DNA from 4 places in the Streptomyces sp. NPDC034103 genome. Region 3 is predicted to be linked to each of the others. Evidence: riboswitches for the same ligand, from Rfam matches in the RefSeq annotation. Region 3 holds a riboswitch; each other region holds the start of a gene.
What was found. A riboswitch is a leader RNA that binds a small molecule or an ion and turns the genes downstream of it on or off. The one in region 3 is predicted to bind cobalamin.
Positions count from the first base shown of each region.

Region 1: linked by a shared signal. The riboswitch ahead of ACZ56U_RS13205 (ribonucleoside-diphosphate reductase subunit alpha) and the one ahead of ACZ56U_RS02470 (energy-coupling factor ABC transporter permease) in region 3 are both predicted to bind cobalamin.
Region 2: linked by a shared signal. The riboswitch ahead of ACZ56U_RS29785 (cobalamin biosynthesis protein) and the one ahead of ACZ56U_RS02470 (energy-coupling factor ABC transporter permease) in region 3 are both predicted to bind cobalamin.
Region 4: linked by a shared signal. The riboswitch ahead of ACZ56U_RS21480 (prenyltransferase/squalene oxidase repeat-containing protein) and the one ahead of ACZ56U_RS02470 (energy-coupling factor ABC transporter permease) in region 3 are both predicted to bind cobalamin.

Region 1 covers NZ_JBVISS010000005.1:312,011-315,131, forward strand. Annotated here, with positions in the region: gene mctP (monocarboxylate uptake permease MctP) at 1-873, shown strand, start outside; gene ACZ56U_RS13200 (GNAT family N-acetyltransferase) at 964-1,470, shown strand; cobalamin riboswitch at 1,533-1,673, shown strand; gene ACZ56U_RS13205 (ribonucleoside-diphosphate reductase subunit alpha) at 1,800-3,121, shown strand, end outside.
Region 2 covers NZ_JBVISS010000014.1:64,822-67,942, forward strand. Annotated here, with positions in the region: gene ACZ56U_RS29775 (inorganic phosphate transporter) at 1-1,024, shown strand, start outside; gene ACZ56U_RS29780 (hypothetical protein) at 1,062-1,283, shown strand; cobalamin riboswitch at 1,416-1,556, shown strand; gene ACZ56U_RS29785 (cobalamin biosynthesis protein) at 1,658-2,599, shown strand; gene ACZ56U_RS29790 (cobyric acid synthase) at 2,596-3,121, shown strand, end outside.
Region 3 covers NZ_JBVISS010000001.1:562,936-566,056, reverse strand. Annotated here, with positions in the region: gene ACZ56U_RS02485 (energy-coupling factor ABC transporter ATP-binding protein) at 1-56, opposite strand, end outside; gene cbiQ (cobalt ECF transporter T component CbiQ) at 53-802, opposite strand; gene ACZ56U_RS02475 (energy-coupling factor ABC transporter substrate-binding protein) at 809-1,168, opposite strand; gene ACZ56U_RS02470 (energy-coupling factor ABC transporter permease) at 1,165-1,875, opposite strand; cobalamin riboswitch at 1,906-2,090, opposite strand; gene ACZ56U_RS02465 (hypothetical protein) at 2,381-2,785, shown strand; gene ACZ56U_RS02460 (pyridoxal phosphate-dependent aminotransferase) at 2,885-3,121, shown strand, end outside.
Region 4 covers NZ_JBVISS010000009.1:180,368-183,488, forward strand. Annotated here, with positions in the region: gene ACZ56U_RS21470 (nuclear transport factor 2 family protein) at 24-497, shown strand; gene ACZ56U_RS21475 (phosphotransferase) at 566-1,231, opposite strand; cobalamin riboswitch at 1,249-1,389, shown strand; gene ACZ56U_RS21480 (prenyltransferase/squalene oxidase repeat-containing protein) at 1,507-2,739, shown strand; gene ACZ56U_RS21485 (SCO2322 family protein) at 2,736-3,121, shown strand, end outside.

The DNA.
Region 1 (3,121 bases), on a different contig from region 3:
GCGGGCCAGTGGACGTACGCCACGCTGGCGTTGGGTTCCGCGCTCGCGCTCTTCATGTACCCGCACTCGATCACCGCGACGCTCTCCTCCAAGAGCCGTGAGGTGATCCGTCGCAACACCACGATCCTGCCGCTGTACTCCCTGATGCTGGGTCTGCTCGCGCTGCTCGGCTTCATGGCGATCGCGGCGAACGTCGACGTCACCAACCCCCAGTTGGCGATCCCGCAGCTCTTCGAGGACATGTTCCCGGACTGGTTCGCGGGCGTGGCGTTCGCGGCGATCGGCATCGGCGCGCTGGTCCCGGCGGCGATCATGTCGATCGCGGCGGCGAACCTCTTCACCCGCAACATCTACAAGGACTTCATCAAGCCGGACGCGACGCCCCAGCAGGAGACCAAGATCTCCAAGCTGGTCTCGCTGCTGGTGAAGGTGGGCGCCCTGGTCTTCGTCCTCACCATGGACAAGACCGTCGCGATCAACTTCCAGCTGCTGGGCGGCATCTGGATCCTGCAGACCTTCCCGGCCCTGGTCGGCGGCCTGTTCACCCGTTGGTTCCACCGCTGGGCGCTGCTCGCGGGCTGGGCGGTCGGCATGGTCTACGGCACGCTCGCCGCGTACGGGGTCGCCTCCCCGACCCAGAAGCACTTCGGCGGCTCGTCGAAGGAGATCCCGGGCATCGGCGAGATCGGCTACATCGGTCTGACGGCGTTCGTCCTCAACGTGGTGGTTACGGTGGTGCTGACGTTCGTCCTGAGGGCCGCGAAGGCTCCCGAGGGCGTCGACGAGACGAGCCCGGCGGACTACACGGCGGACGCGGGCGACCCGGGCGTCGAGGTGGAGCTGCCGCCGGCGACGGCGGGCACCTCGCACTGAGGCCCAACTCGCCCTGAGGTCTGCGCTGTTCAACGGGTCGTCGGTACATCCGGCGGCCCGTTGTCGTGCCCGTCGTGCACACTCGCTCTCATGGACATCGAGATCCGGGCAGCGGACCCCGGCGAATACGCCACCATCGGCGAGATCACAGCCCAGGCCTATCTTCTGGACGGTCTCCTCATCTTCGGCGGGAGCGACTGGTACCTCGGCGAACTCAGGGATGTCGCCAAGCGTGCCGCCGCGGCGGACGTACTGGTGGCCACCCTGGGCGGCGATCCGGTCGGCACCATCACCTATGTCTCCCCGGCCGGCGGGCCCATGGCCGAACGCGCCCGCCCCGGAGAGGCCGAGATCCGGATGCTCGCCGTAGCCCGCGCGGCCCGCGGCAGAGGCGCCGGAGAGGCCCTCGTACGCGCCTGTGTCGACCGCGCGCGGGCCACCGAGGACTGCACCGGCATGGTCCTGTCGACCCAGCCGGTCATGCACGCCGCCCGCCGCATCTACGAGCGCCTCGGCTTCGTCCGCGCCCCTGAGCGCGACTGGCGCCCGATCGAGGGCGACGACTTCACGCTCGTCACCTATGAGTTGACGTTCTGACACGCTCCGAAGTCGCCGCGACACAACATCTGGGGGTGCCACTCGAACCCGGCACAAGATGTATGCTCATGCTCGCTGTCGCCGCAGGGGAATCCGGTGCGAATCCGGAACTGTCCCGCAACGGTGTACTCATGCGTGCAAACACCCCCATGTTCGCGCACATGAGAGTCAGTCCGAGGACCTGTCGACAGTGCGCCCAGGCCGCCGTGGCCCGGGTGCCATGACGTCCGGGCCTCGTGGAGTGGGCCGGTGGACGCGACGCCGCGTGCGCTCGTGTGCTGCCCCCTGCCCTCCGCAAGGCCCCGTGCCGAGCGAGGGAGTGCCCCCACGTGACCATCGCGCCAGCCGACCCGGCTTCAGCGACCAGCATCGCCGCCGTGGACGAGGACGGTCCCGGTACCGCGCTGCTGCGGACCCTGACCGAGCTGACCGCCGACCTTCCCGACGCCGACCCCGGACGCGTCGCCGCCGCCGCGCTGCGCGGCCGGTCGGCCCGGGCCGACGAGGCGGAGTTGCGCGAGCTGGCCACCGAGGCGGCCGCCGGTCTGATCTCCGAGGACCCCGCCTACTCCCGGCTGGCCGCCAGGCTGCTGACGATCGGCATCGCCGCCGAGGCCGCCTCGCAGGGCGTCACGTCCTTCACCGAGTCGGTCGCGGTCGGCCACCGCGAGGGCCTGATCGCCGACCGCACGGCGGAGTTCGTACGGGTGCACGCGGAGCGTCTGGACGCGCTGATCGACCCGGACGGCGACGACCGCTTCGGCTACTTCGGCCTGCGCACCCTGCACAGCCGCTACCTCCTGCGGCACCCGATCACCCGCCAGGTCATCGAGACGCCCCAGCACTTCATGCTCCGGGTGGCGTCCGGCCTCGCCGAGGACGACACGGCACGGGCCGTGGACGAGGTCGCCGCGCTCTACCGGCTCATGAGCCGCCTCGACTACCTCCCCTCCTCCCCCACCCTGTTCAACTCCGGCACCCGGCACCCCCAGATGTCGTCCTGCTACCTCCTCGACTCCCCGAAGGACGAGCTGGACTCCATCTACGACCGCTACCACCAGGTCGCCCGCCTCTCCAAGCACGCCGGCGGCATCGGACTGTCGTACTCCCGCATCCGCAGCCGCGGTTCGCTGATCCGCGGCACCAACGGGCACTCCAACGGCATCGTCCCGTTCCTGAAGACCCTCGACGCCTCGGTCGCCGCCGTGAACCAGGGCGGCCGGCGCAAGGGTGCCGCCGCGGTCTACCTGGAGACGTGGCACTCCGACATCGAGGAGTTCCTGGAACTCAGGGACAACACCGGCGAGGACGCCCGGCGTACGCACAACCTGAACCTCGCGCACTGGGTCCCGGACGAGTTCATGCGCCGCGTGAACGCCGACGCCGAGTGGTCGCTGTTCTCCCCGGCCGACGTGCCCGAGCTGGTCGACCTGTGGGGCGAGGAGTTCGACGCGGCGTACCGCAAGGCGGAGGCGGACGGACTCGCCAGGAAGACCATCCCGGCGCGTGACCTGTACGGCCGCATGATGCGCACCCTCGCGCAGACCGGCAACGGCTGGATGACCTTCAAGGACGCCGCCAACCGCACCGCCAACCAGACCGCCGAGGCGGGCCATGTCGTCCACTCGTCCAACCTGTGCACGGAGATCCT
Region 2 (3,121 bases), on a different contig from region 3:
CGAGAGCGGCATACGTCCCGAGGTCATCTTCGCCGCCCTGGTCGGCGCGATCCTCTGGAACCTGCTGACCTGGCTGGTCGGGCTTCCCTCCAGCTCCTCCCACGCCCTCATGGGCGGTCTGATCGGCGCCACCATCGCCTCGGCCGGCACGGGTGCCGTCCACGGCGACGTGCTCGTCACCAAGGTTCTGATCCCGGCGATCGCGGCCCCCCTGGTCGCGGGCATCGCCGCGCTGCTCGCCACCCGGCTGATGTACTCGCTCGGGAAGAAGTCCGCGGGCAGCAAGTCCTCCGAGAAGGGCTACCGCGCGGGCCAGATCGCCTCGGCCGGCCTGGTCTCCCTCGCCCACGGCACGAACGACGCGCAGAAGACCATGGGCATCATCACGCTCGCCCTGGTCGCCGGCGGCGCCGTCGCCCCCGACTCCGACCCGCCGATGTGGGTCATCCTCTCCGCGGGTCTCGCCATCGCGCTCGGCACCTACCTCGGCGGCTGGCGCATCATCCGCACCATGGGCAAGGGCCTGACCGACCTCCAGCCGCAGCAGGGCTTCGCCGCCCAGACCTCCGCGGCCACGGTCATCCTCGCCTCCTCGCACCTCGGCTTCTCCCTCTCCACCACCCACTCGGTCTCGGGTTCGGTGATGGGCGCGGGTCTCGGCCGCAAGGGCGGCGTGGTGCGCTGGTCGACCGCGACCCGGATGTTCGTGGCGTGGGGCCTGACGCTCCCGGCCGCGGCACTCGTGGGCGCGATCGCCGAGTCCGTCTGCGACCTCGGCAGCTGGGGCACGGCCCTGGTGGCGGTCTTCCTCGTCGGCTCCAGCGCGGCGATCTGGAAGATCTCGCGCCGCGAGGTCGTCGACCACACGAACGTCAACGAGAGCGAGGAGCCGGCCGGCGTCGTCACCACGGCGATCGCCGCGGTCACCCCGCCCCCCACCGGCACGGTGACCGAGGACCTCACGGCCACCATCCCCGCCCCGATCGCCGCGACGGCGGAGCCGGCCCCGCCGGCCGCCGTCTGAGCCCCACGCACCCCACGTCAACGAAGGAATCACCGGCATGAAGATCGACTGGGAAGCGCTGGGCTCCGTCTTCGGCGTCAGCCTCGTGGTCACCGTGGCTCTCGTGGCCCTCTTCACCCTCGGCATCAAGGGCCTGACCCGCCAGGAACAGGCCTCGGCCCAGGGTGGCTCCGCCGCCCTCGCGGTCACCGCCGCGTACGCCTGCTTCGCCGCCTGCGCGGCGGCGGTGGCGTACGGGATCTATCTGATCGTCGCCTGAGGCGACGCGCACGGCCCCCGTGGGGTGCGGGACGGTTCGCCGTCCCGCACCCCACGTTTTCGTGACACCCGCGACCGCCCGTATGTGGGCCTCGGCACACTCCCCCACCCCAGGTCAACGGCAAGTTGACGGCCCTTCGGAGCCCGTGGTGGACTGCCGTGGCCATGTACGACGGCATGGAGAGGAAGCCGGTGCGAGTCCGGCGCGGTCCCGCCACTGTCACCGGGGTAGGTAGCCCCGGGAGCCAGGAACTCTCGTCGTCGGTCTCGTCGAACCAGGGCGTGGACACCCTGAGTGAGGACATATCACCATGCTCGCCTGCCGTCTGAGGTACCGCTCCAGGTCGCTGCCCGACCCCACGGCCGGCTGAGCCGATGCGTGCCGATCGCGTCTTCGCGTACGGCGCCGCCGCCGGACTTCTCGGGGACCTGCTGCTCGGTGATCCACGCCGGGGGCATCCGGTCGCCGCGTTCGGACAGGCCGCGGGCGCCGTGGAGCGGATGCTGTGGCGGGACCACCGGGGCTGGGGGGCGCTGCACACCGCGGTGTGCGCCGGAAGCGTCGTGGCGCTCGGTGCCGTGGCGCAGCACGTCCTACGCCCCTCCCGTACCGCCTCCGTCGCGCTGACCGGCGCCGCCACCTGGGCCGTCGTCGGGGGCACCTCGCTCGCGCGTGAGGCCCGGGTCATCGGGCGGGCCCTGGCCGCCGGGGACGTCGAGGCGGCCCGGGAGCGGCTGCCGCATCTGTGCGGGCGGGATCCGCAGGCCCTCGACGCCGACGGGATCGCCCGGGCCGTCGTGGAGTCCGTCGCCGAGAACACCTCCGACGCCGTCGTCGGGGCGCTGGTGTGGGGAGCCGTCGCCGGGGTGCCGGGACTGCTGGGCTTCCGGGCCGTCAACACGCTGGACGCCATGGTCGGGCACAAGTCCCCCCGCTACCGGCGGTACGGGTGGGCCTCGGCCCGGCTGGACGACGTGGCGGGTTGGCCCGGGGCGCGGCTGACCGCCGTACTCGCGACGGTGGCCGGCGGCGATCCGCGCGGTGCCGTGCGGGCCTGGCGTGCCGACGCGCGCCGGCATCCGAGTCCCAACGCCGGGCCCGTGGAGGCCTCGTTCGCGGGGGCGCTCGGGGTACGGCTGGGCGGGACGTTGTCGTACGCGGGGCGGGTGGAGCACCGGCCCGTGCTGAATGGGGAGGGGCGATCCGTGGAGGTCACGGACATCGAGCGGGCCGTACGGCTGTCGCGCCGGGTCGGGCTGCTGGCGCTCGGCGTGGGTGTCGCCGCGCGGGCCGTCGTGAAGGGGCGCAGGTCATGAGCGGCGGGGGGCTTCTCGTCGCCGGGACCACCTCCGACGCCGGCAAGAGCGTTGTCACCGCCGGGATCTGCCGGTGGCTGGTGCGCCAGGGGGTCAAGGTCGCGCCGTTCAAGGCGCAGAACATGTCCCTCAACTCGTTCGTGACGCGGGAGGGTGCCGAGATCGGGCGGGCGCAGGCCATGCAGGCCCAGGCCTGCCGCGTCGAGCCGACCGCGTCGATGAACCCCGTGCTGCTCAAGCCCGGTGGCGAGCAGAGCAGCCAGGTCGTCCTGCTCGGCAAGCCGGTGGGCGAGATGAGCGCACGCGGGTACCACGGCGGGCGCCAACAGCGGCTGCTCGGCACCGTGCTGGACTGTCTCGCCGAACTGCGGGGCACGTATGACGCGGTGATCTGTGAGGGCGCGGGCAGTCCGGCCGAGATCAACCTCCGGCGCACCGACATCGTGAACATGGGCATCGCCCGCAATGCCGGGCTGCCCGTGCTCGTCGTCGGTGACATCGACCGCGGTGGGGTCTTCGCCT
Region 3 (3,121 bases):
CCGTCCTCGTAGGCGAAGGACGCGCCCCGCAGGGCGACCAGTGCGGGCTCGCTCATGACAGCGGCCTTTCCAGGACGAGGGTGAGGGCGGCCACCGCCGCGAGCAGCGCGACGCTGGCGGCCGTGAAACGGACCGAGACCCTGGCCTCGGGCACCAGCACGCGCAAGGTGCCGTCGTAGCCGCGTCCGGCGAGACCGTCCTGGAGCCGGGCGGCCCGGCTGAACGCCCGGACGAAAGCGGTCGCGCCGAGCCCGGCCAGCGACCGCCACTCCGCCGCCCGGCCGGTGTGCCCGAGCCGCGCGGCCTGCGCCTCCCGCACGCGGCGCACGGAGTCCAGGAGCAGGAAGCTCATCCGGTACGTCACCAGGGCGACGTCCACGACGGGTGCGGGCACGCCCGCCCTGACCAGCCGGGGCAGCAGGTCCGACATGGGGGTGGTGAAGGCGAACAGCAGCACGCCGAGGGAGGCGGCCGACGTCCGCAGCAACAGCTCCCCGGCGCGCACCCAGCCGCCGTCGGCCGGGGCGACGAGACCGTCGGGGCCGCCGACCTGGACCAGCAGGGTGAGCGCCCCGGTCGCACAGAAGCCCAGCGGCACCCGGTAGGCGCGCCACAGGCGCCGGGCGGGCACCCCCGCCGGGCCCAGGAGGACGGTGACGGACGTCAGCAGCACCAGGGCGGCACCCGGCCAGGGTGGCAGCGAGATGGCCAGGATCGTCAGGCCGAGGCCGAGCACGGCCTTGTCCACGGGGTGACGGCGGCGCCAGCGGCTGCTGTGCGCGGCCGCGTCGATCGGCAGCACGCGGGATCAGGTCCGCTCGGTGGCGGACTCGTCCCGGGCGTCCTCGGACTTCTGTCCGGCCAGTGCCCGGGCCTCGCCCTGCCGACGGCCCCGGCGCAGTCCGAAGTAGTAGGCGAGGACGCCCGCGCCTCCTGCCGCCTGGAGGGCGAACAGGGCCGACTCGATCTCGCCGGACGGCGGTTCGTACAGCGGCGAGAACCAGGGCTCGTAGTCCGGCTCGATCTCGGTGATCGCGGTCTCGGCCTCGGTGTCGGAGCCCGTGAAGGGCTCCTCCTTGTGGTCGCCGAGCCCGAGGGCCAGCGGCAGTACGGCGAGCGCCGCCACGACGAGCAGCAACAGGGTGTTGATCTTCGCGTTCCGGCTCATCGGGCCACCGCCTCCGTCCCGGCGTCGGCCGCGGTCTTCTCCGGGCGGGTCAACAGCACGCCCAGCCGCGTCAGTTCGCCCTTGCTCGACTGGACCAGCAGACGCATCACGAACACCGTCAGCAGCCCCTCGCTCACCGCGAGCGGGATCTGCGTGACGGCGAAGATGGAGCCGAACTTGCCGAGCGCGCCCAGGAATCCGCTGCCGGGGTCGGGGAAGGCGAGCGCCAGCTGCACGCTGGTGACGCAGTAGGTGGAGAGGTCGGCGAGGAACGCGCCGAAGAACACCGCCACCATCAGCGGCGCACCGAGGCGCCGCAGCAGTCTGTAGACGCCGTATCCGGCCCAGGGCCCGACGATGGCCATCGAGAACACGTTGGCGCCCAGCGTGGTCAGGCCGCCGTGGGCGAGCAGCAGCGCCTGGAAGAGCAGGGTGATGGTGCCCAGTACGGCCATGATCGGCGGGCGGAACAGGATGGCGCCCAGGCCCGTGCCGGTGGGGTGGGAGCAACTGCCCGTCACCGAGGGCAGCTTCAGCGCGGACAGGACGAAGGTGAAGGCGCCCGAGGCGCCGAGGAGCAGGGTGCTCTCCGGATGCTCCCTGACTTCACGCGTGAGTGAGCGCACTCCGTGGACGACGAATGGCGCGGACGCGACGCTCCAGGCGACCGCGTGCGCCGGAGGCAGAAATCCCTCGGCTATGTGCATGGCTCAGCAGACCCTCTCCAGCACCTCGTGGATGGTTGACGCGCCTTGGCCGGTCTCCTGGCTCACGGGTCCCACCGCCCGGTGCTCCGCCTTCCCGGGTCACAAGGACCCAGTGGCTGCCCGCAAGGGCCGGAGCCGGACTTCCCGATCACAGTGGCGAGGGCCGCACCGGCATCGCACCGGATTTCCCGTTCACCAAGGCCTGGCGAGAGTAGTGCCCTCGGAAAGGCGCTGGCAAGCGCCGACAGGGGGCGCGCGGACGGCGCCCCCCGGCTCGCACCGGGCGCACACCGGGACGGGGCCGAACGCGGCGCGCACCGCGAGATCGACACCCGTGAGCTGCCCGCGGTGCTCGACCACGCCCACCCCCGCGGGGCCGCCCCTCCGCGACGCGGGCGTGCGGCGGACGCGTGGAGCGCGGGGCCGGCCCGGAAATTCCGGATGAACTCCCCTGTCTCTCAGGTAAGTTCGGCGCGACCAGTTGTTCGAAGAGAGGAACGCTGTCTTGCGCACGTCCCACCGCCGACTGACGTCCGCCCTCGGGATCGCCGCGGCCTCCGCGTCGGCACTCGCCCTGGGCATCGCCCCGGCCCACGCCGCCGGCGAGGTCTACGAGGCCTCCAACTCCATCATCTCCTCGCAGGTGACCGCGAAGACGTACTTCGCGGCCGACGGCGAGATCCTCACCGCCCTCGACATGGCGAAGGACGGCCACGGCACCGCCGCGCAGTGGCGCTACAACTCCAGCTCCGCCACCCACTCGTACTACAACGGCTCCGGCTACGCCGTCGCCCACGACTGGGACCTGTCCTTCGCGGAGGGCACCACCCTCCAGATCCGCGCCTGCCTCCAGGAAGGCTCCGACGGCACCCCGTACGACTGCGGCGGCTGGGAGTACGCCAGGGCCTGACGACCACGAGGTGACCAAGGGGCGGGCCCGCGGGCCCGCCCCTTTCGTGACCGCTTAGGGTCGGGACGTCCCGTCCGTCGTCGAGCCGGAGGTCGCAGCATGCGGATCTCGCAGCGGGCCGAGTCCGTCGCCCCGTTCTACGCCATGGAGTTCGGCAAGCACGCCGCCGCCCTGGAGGCCCAGGGCCACCACGTGGTCAAGCTGAGCCTCGGCGAGCCCGACTTCGGCGCGCCCCCGGCCGTCGTCGAGGCGATGCGCGCGGCCATGGACGGCCGGCCCATGAGCTACACCGAGGCGCTCGGCATGCCCGCCCTGCGGCAGGCGATCGCCGGGTTC
Region 4 (3,121 bases), on a different contig from region 3:
GCCTGCGGCTGCTACACAGGATCATGGACCCCATCGAGCGACTCCTCGCCGAGCGCGCCTGCGAGCGCCTCATCGTCGATCTCGTCCGCCGCCTCGATCTCGGCGAACCCGGCTCCGTCGCCGAGCTGTTCACCGAGGACGGCAGCTGGGAGTGGCCCTCTCCGGGCGGTGACGCGCGGCGGTTCCAGGGGCGGGCGGCACTGCGGGAGTACTTCGGCTCGCGCCCCGGCGACCGGCTCTCGCGGCGGGTGATGTCGAACATCCTGGTCACCGTCGACTCCGCCGACACGGCGAGCGCGACCTCGTACTTCACCACGTACCGCGTCGACGGCCACGACGGCGGCACGACCCCGATCCCCTCCGGGCCGCCGGTCCAGGTCGGGCACTACGAGGACACGTTCCGGCGTACGGCGGACGGGAGTTGGCTGCTGGCCTCCCGGGTGCTGCATCTGCCCTTCGGGGGCCCGACACCTCAGGCGTCCGGGGCGAGCGGGTAGTCGAGGAGGTCGGGCCGGACCATCCCCCCGCTTCTGGTCGCCGCAGCACAGGGTGTGACGGGTCCCGCTCACATCAATGAGCGGATCAAGTCCTCTGCGGTCCCGAGGAGTTCGGTCTCCGCCCGGCTCATCGTCGGGTTCAGCGCCCGCCGCCGACGTGCCGCGGCCAGCCCCTCCTCCGTGAGCCGCGAGGCGTCGGCGAGCAGGCCGGTCAGCATCGCCCGGGCCGGTGCGGCGAGCGGGGTGTCACCGACGGCGACCTGGGCGAGGATCACGGCGGACATGCCCCAGTCGAGAGCGGGGTCGCCCTCCTCGGCGTTGGCCCAGTCGATGACGTAGGGGCCGTCGGGCGTCAGCATCACGTTGTCCGGGTGCAGATCCAGGTGGACGACCCGCCCCGGCAGCGCGTGCAGCCGGCGCAGCAGCCCGGCGACCACCTCCCCCGCCTCCCGCGCGCCGATCCGTCCGGCGCCGAACGCCGTCAGCAGCGTCGGCCCGTGCAGCCGCTCCATCACCAGCTCGGTCCGTGAGGAGTCGGCGACCCGCACCCTCGGCACCGGGTACCCGTGCCCGCGCACCCGCTCCATGACGGCGGCCTCGGCGAGCGCGTCGCCGTGGCCGTCCCGGGTCCGCCGCAGCACCCACGCCTCGTCGATCTCGTACACGTCCGAGGCCCGCCCCGAGCCGATCAGTCTCCCCGTGCTCTCCACGACCCCGAAACTACCGCCGCTCACAGCCGCCCCTCGGCGGCTTCCTACGGCCCGGTACAGTGGCCGGGTCGTCATCACGCCCGTACGGGGGGAAGCCGGTGCAATTCCGGCGCTGACCCGCAACCGTAAGCCCTTCGCACCACGAGAGGGCGAGCCGGATCGCCCCGTACGGTCCCAGTGACCGGCTCACGCGCACCGGCAACCGGCCGGTGTGCGGCACCGTCGAGGCATACGGAGCCGAGCCGCCGGGGTGTCCCGCGCTGCCCGGCTCCCCTTTCAGGGAGAGGCACCCGCCGATCATGAACGTCCGCCGCAGCGCCGCGGTCCTGGCCGCCACCGCAGTGATCGGGGCCGCCGCACCGGCCGTGGCCGCGAGTCCTTCGCCGTCGCCGTCGGTGGTGATACCGGACGGTCTCTACGGCAGCGCGGACCCCACGTACGACGGGGTGTGGCGGCAGTCGATGACGCTGCTCGCACAGGTGGAGCAGGGCGTGGACCCCGCCGAGACGGCGGTGGACTGGCTGGCCGGGCAGCAGTGCGCGAACGGTGCCTTCCCCGCTTTCCGCGCGGATGCCGCCAAGGCCTGTGACGCCAAGGTCATGGTCGACACCAACAGCACGGCCGCCGCCGTCCAGGCCCTCGCGGCGACGGGCGGCCACGAGGACGCGCCGGGCAAGGCGGTCGCCTGGCTGAAGTCCGTGCAGAACAAGGACGGCGGCTGGGGCTACACGCCGGGCAGGGCGAGCGACGCCAACTCCACCTCCGTGGTCATCGGCGCCCTGAGCGCCGTCGGCGAGCAGCCCGCGAAGGTGCGCAAGGACGGCAGGACGCCGTACGACGCCCTGCTGAAGCTCGCCCTGCCGTGCACCGGTGACGGCGCGGGTGCCTTCGCCTACCAGCCCGACAAGAAGGGCAAGCTCGCCGCCAACGCGGACGCGACGGCCGCGGCCGTGCTCGGCGCGCTCGGCGAGCAGCCGACGAACGTCCAGGCCGACGACGACACCGCCGCGGCGTCCTGCGCGAAGCCCGGCGACGCCGAGCAGGCCGCGCACAACGGCGCCTCCTACCTCGCCAGGGCCCTGGCGAAGGACAAGCACCTGACCTCGGTCATGCCCGGCAGCGAGAACCAGCCCGACTACGGCAACACCGCGGACGCGGTCGTCGCCCTCTCGGCCGCCGACTTCCACACCGAGGCCGCCGCCTCCGGCCGCTGGCTCGCGGCGCACGCCCTCAAGTGGGCCGAGCAGAGCGGTCCGGCCGCGTACGCGCAGCTCGTCCTCGCCGCCCAGGCCTCCGGTCTCAACCCGCGCGACTTCGGGGGCGCGGACCTCGTGGCCCTGCTGAACGCCACCGGTCCCCAGCCGCGGGACGTCCCCGCCGCGAACGAGAGCCGGGCCCCCGAGGCGGACGACAAGGCCGCCGAGAAGGACGAGGAGGGCGTCAGTGTCTGGTGGATCATCGGCGTCGGACTCGTCGCCGGCATCGGCGTCGGCTTCCTGATCAGCGGCCGCAACAAGAAGCGGCAGCCGTGATCCGCCGAGCCCTCGCCCCGCTCCTGGCCGCGCTGGTCCTGCTGACCGGCGCGACCGGCGCCGCCCACGCCACCGGCTACCGCTACTGGTCCTTCTGGGACCGCACCGGCGGCACCTGGACCTACGCCACCCAGGGGCCCGCCACCACCGTCCCCTCCGACGGGGACGTCCAGGGCTTCCGGTTCGCCGTCAGCGAGGACTCCGCGGACGCGACGAAGCCCCGCGGCACGGCGTCCTTCGCCACGATCTGCGCGCGGACCCCGGCCGAGGACGGCCGCAAGCGCGTCGCGCTGGTCGTCGACTTCGGTACGGCGTCGGACGCGCCCTCCGGTGAGACCCCGCCGCCGGCGCGGACGGCGTGCGCGGTGGTCGCCACCGACGC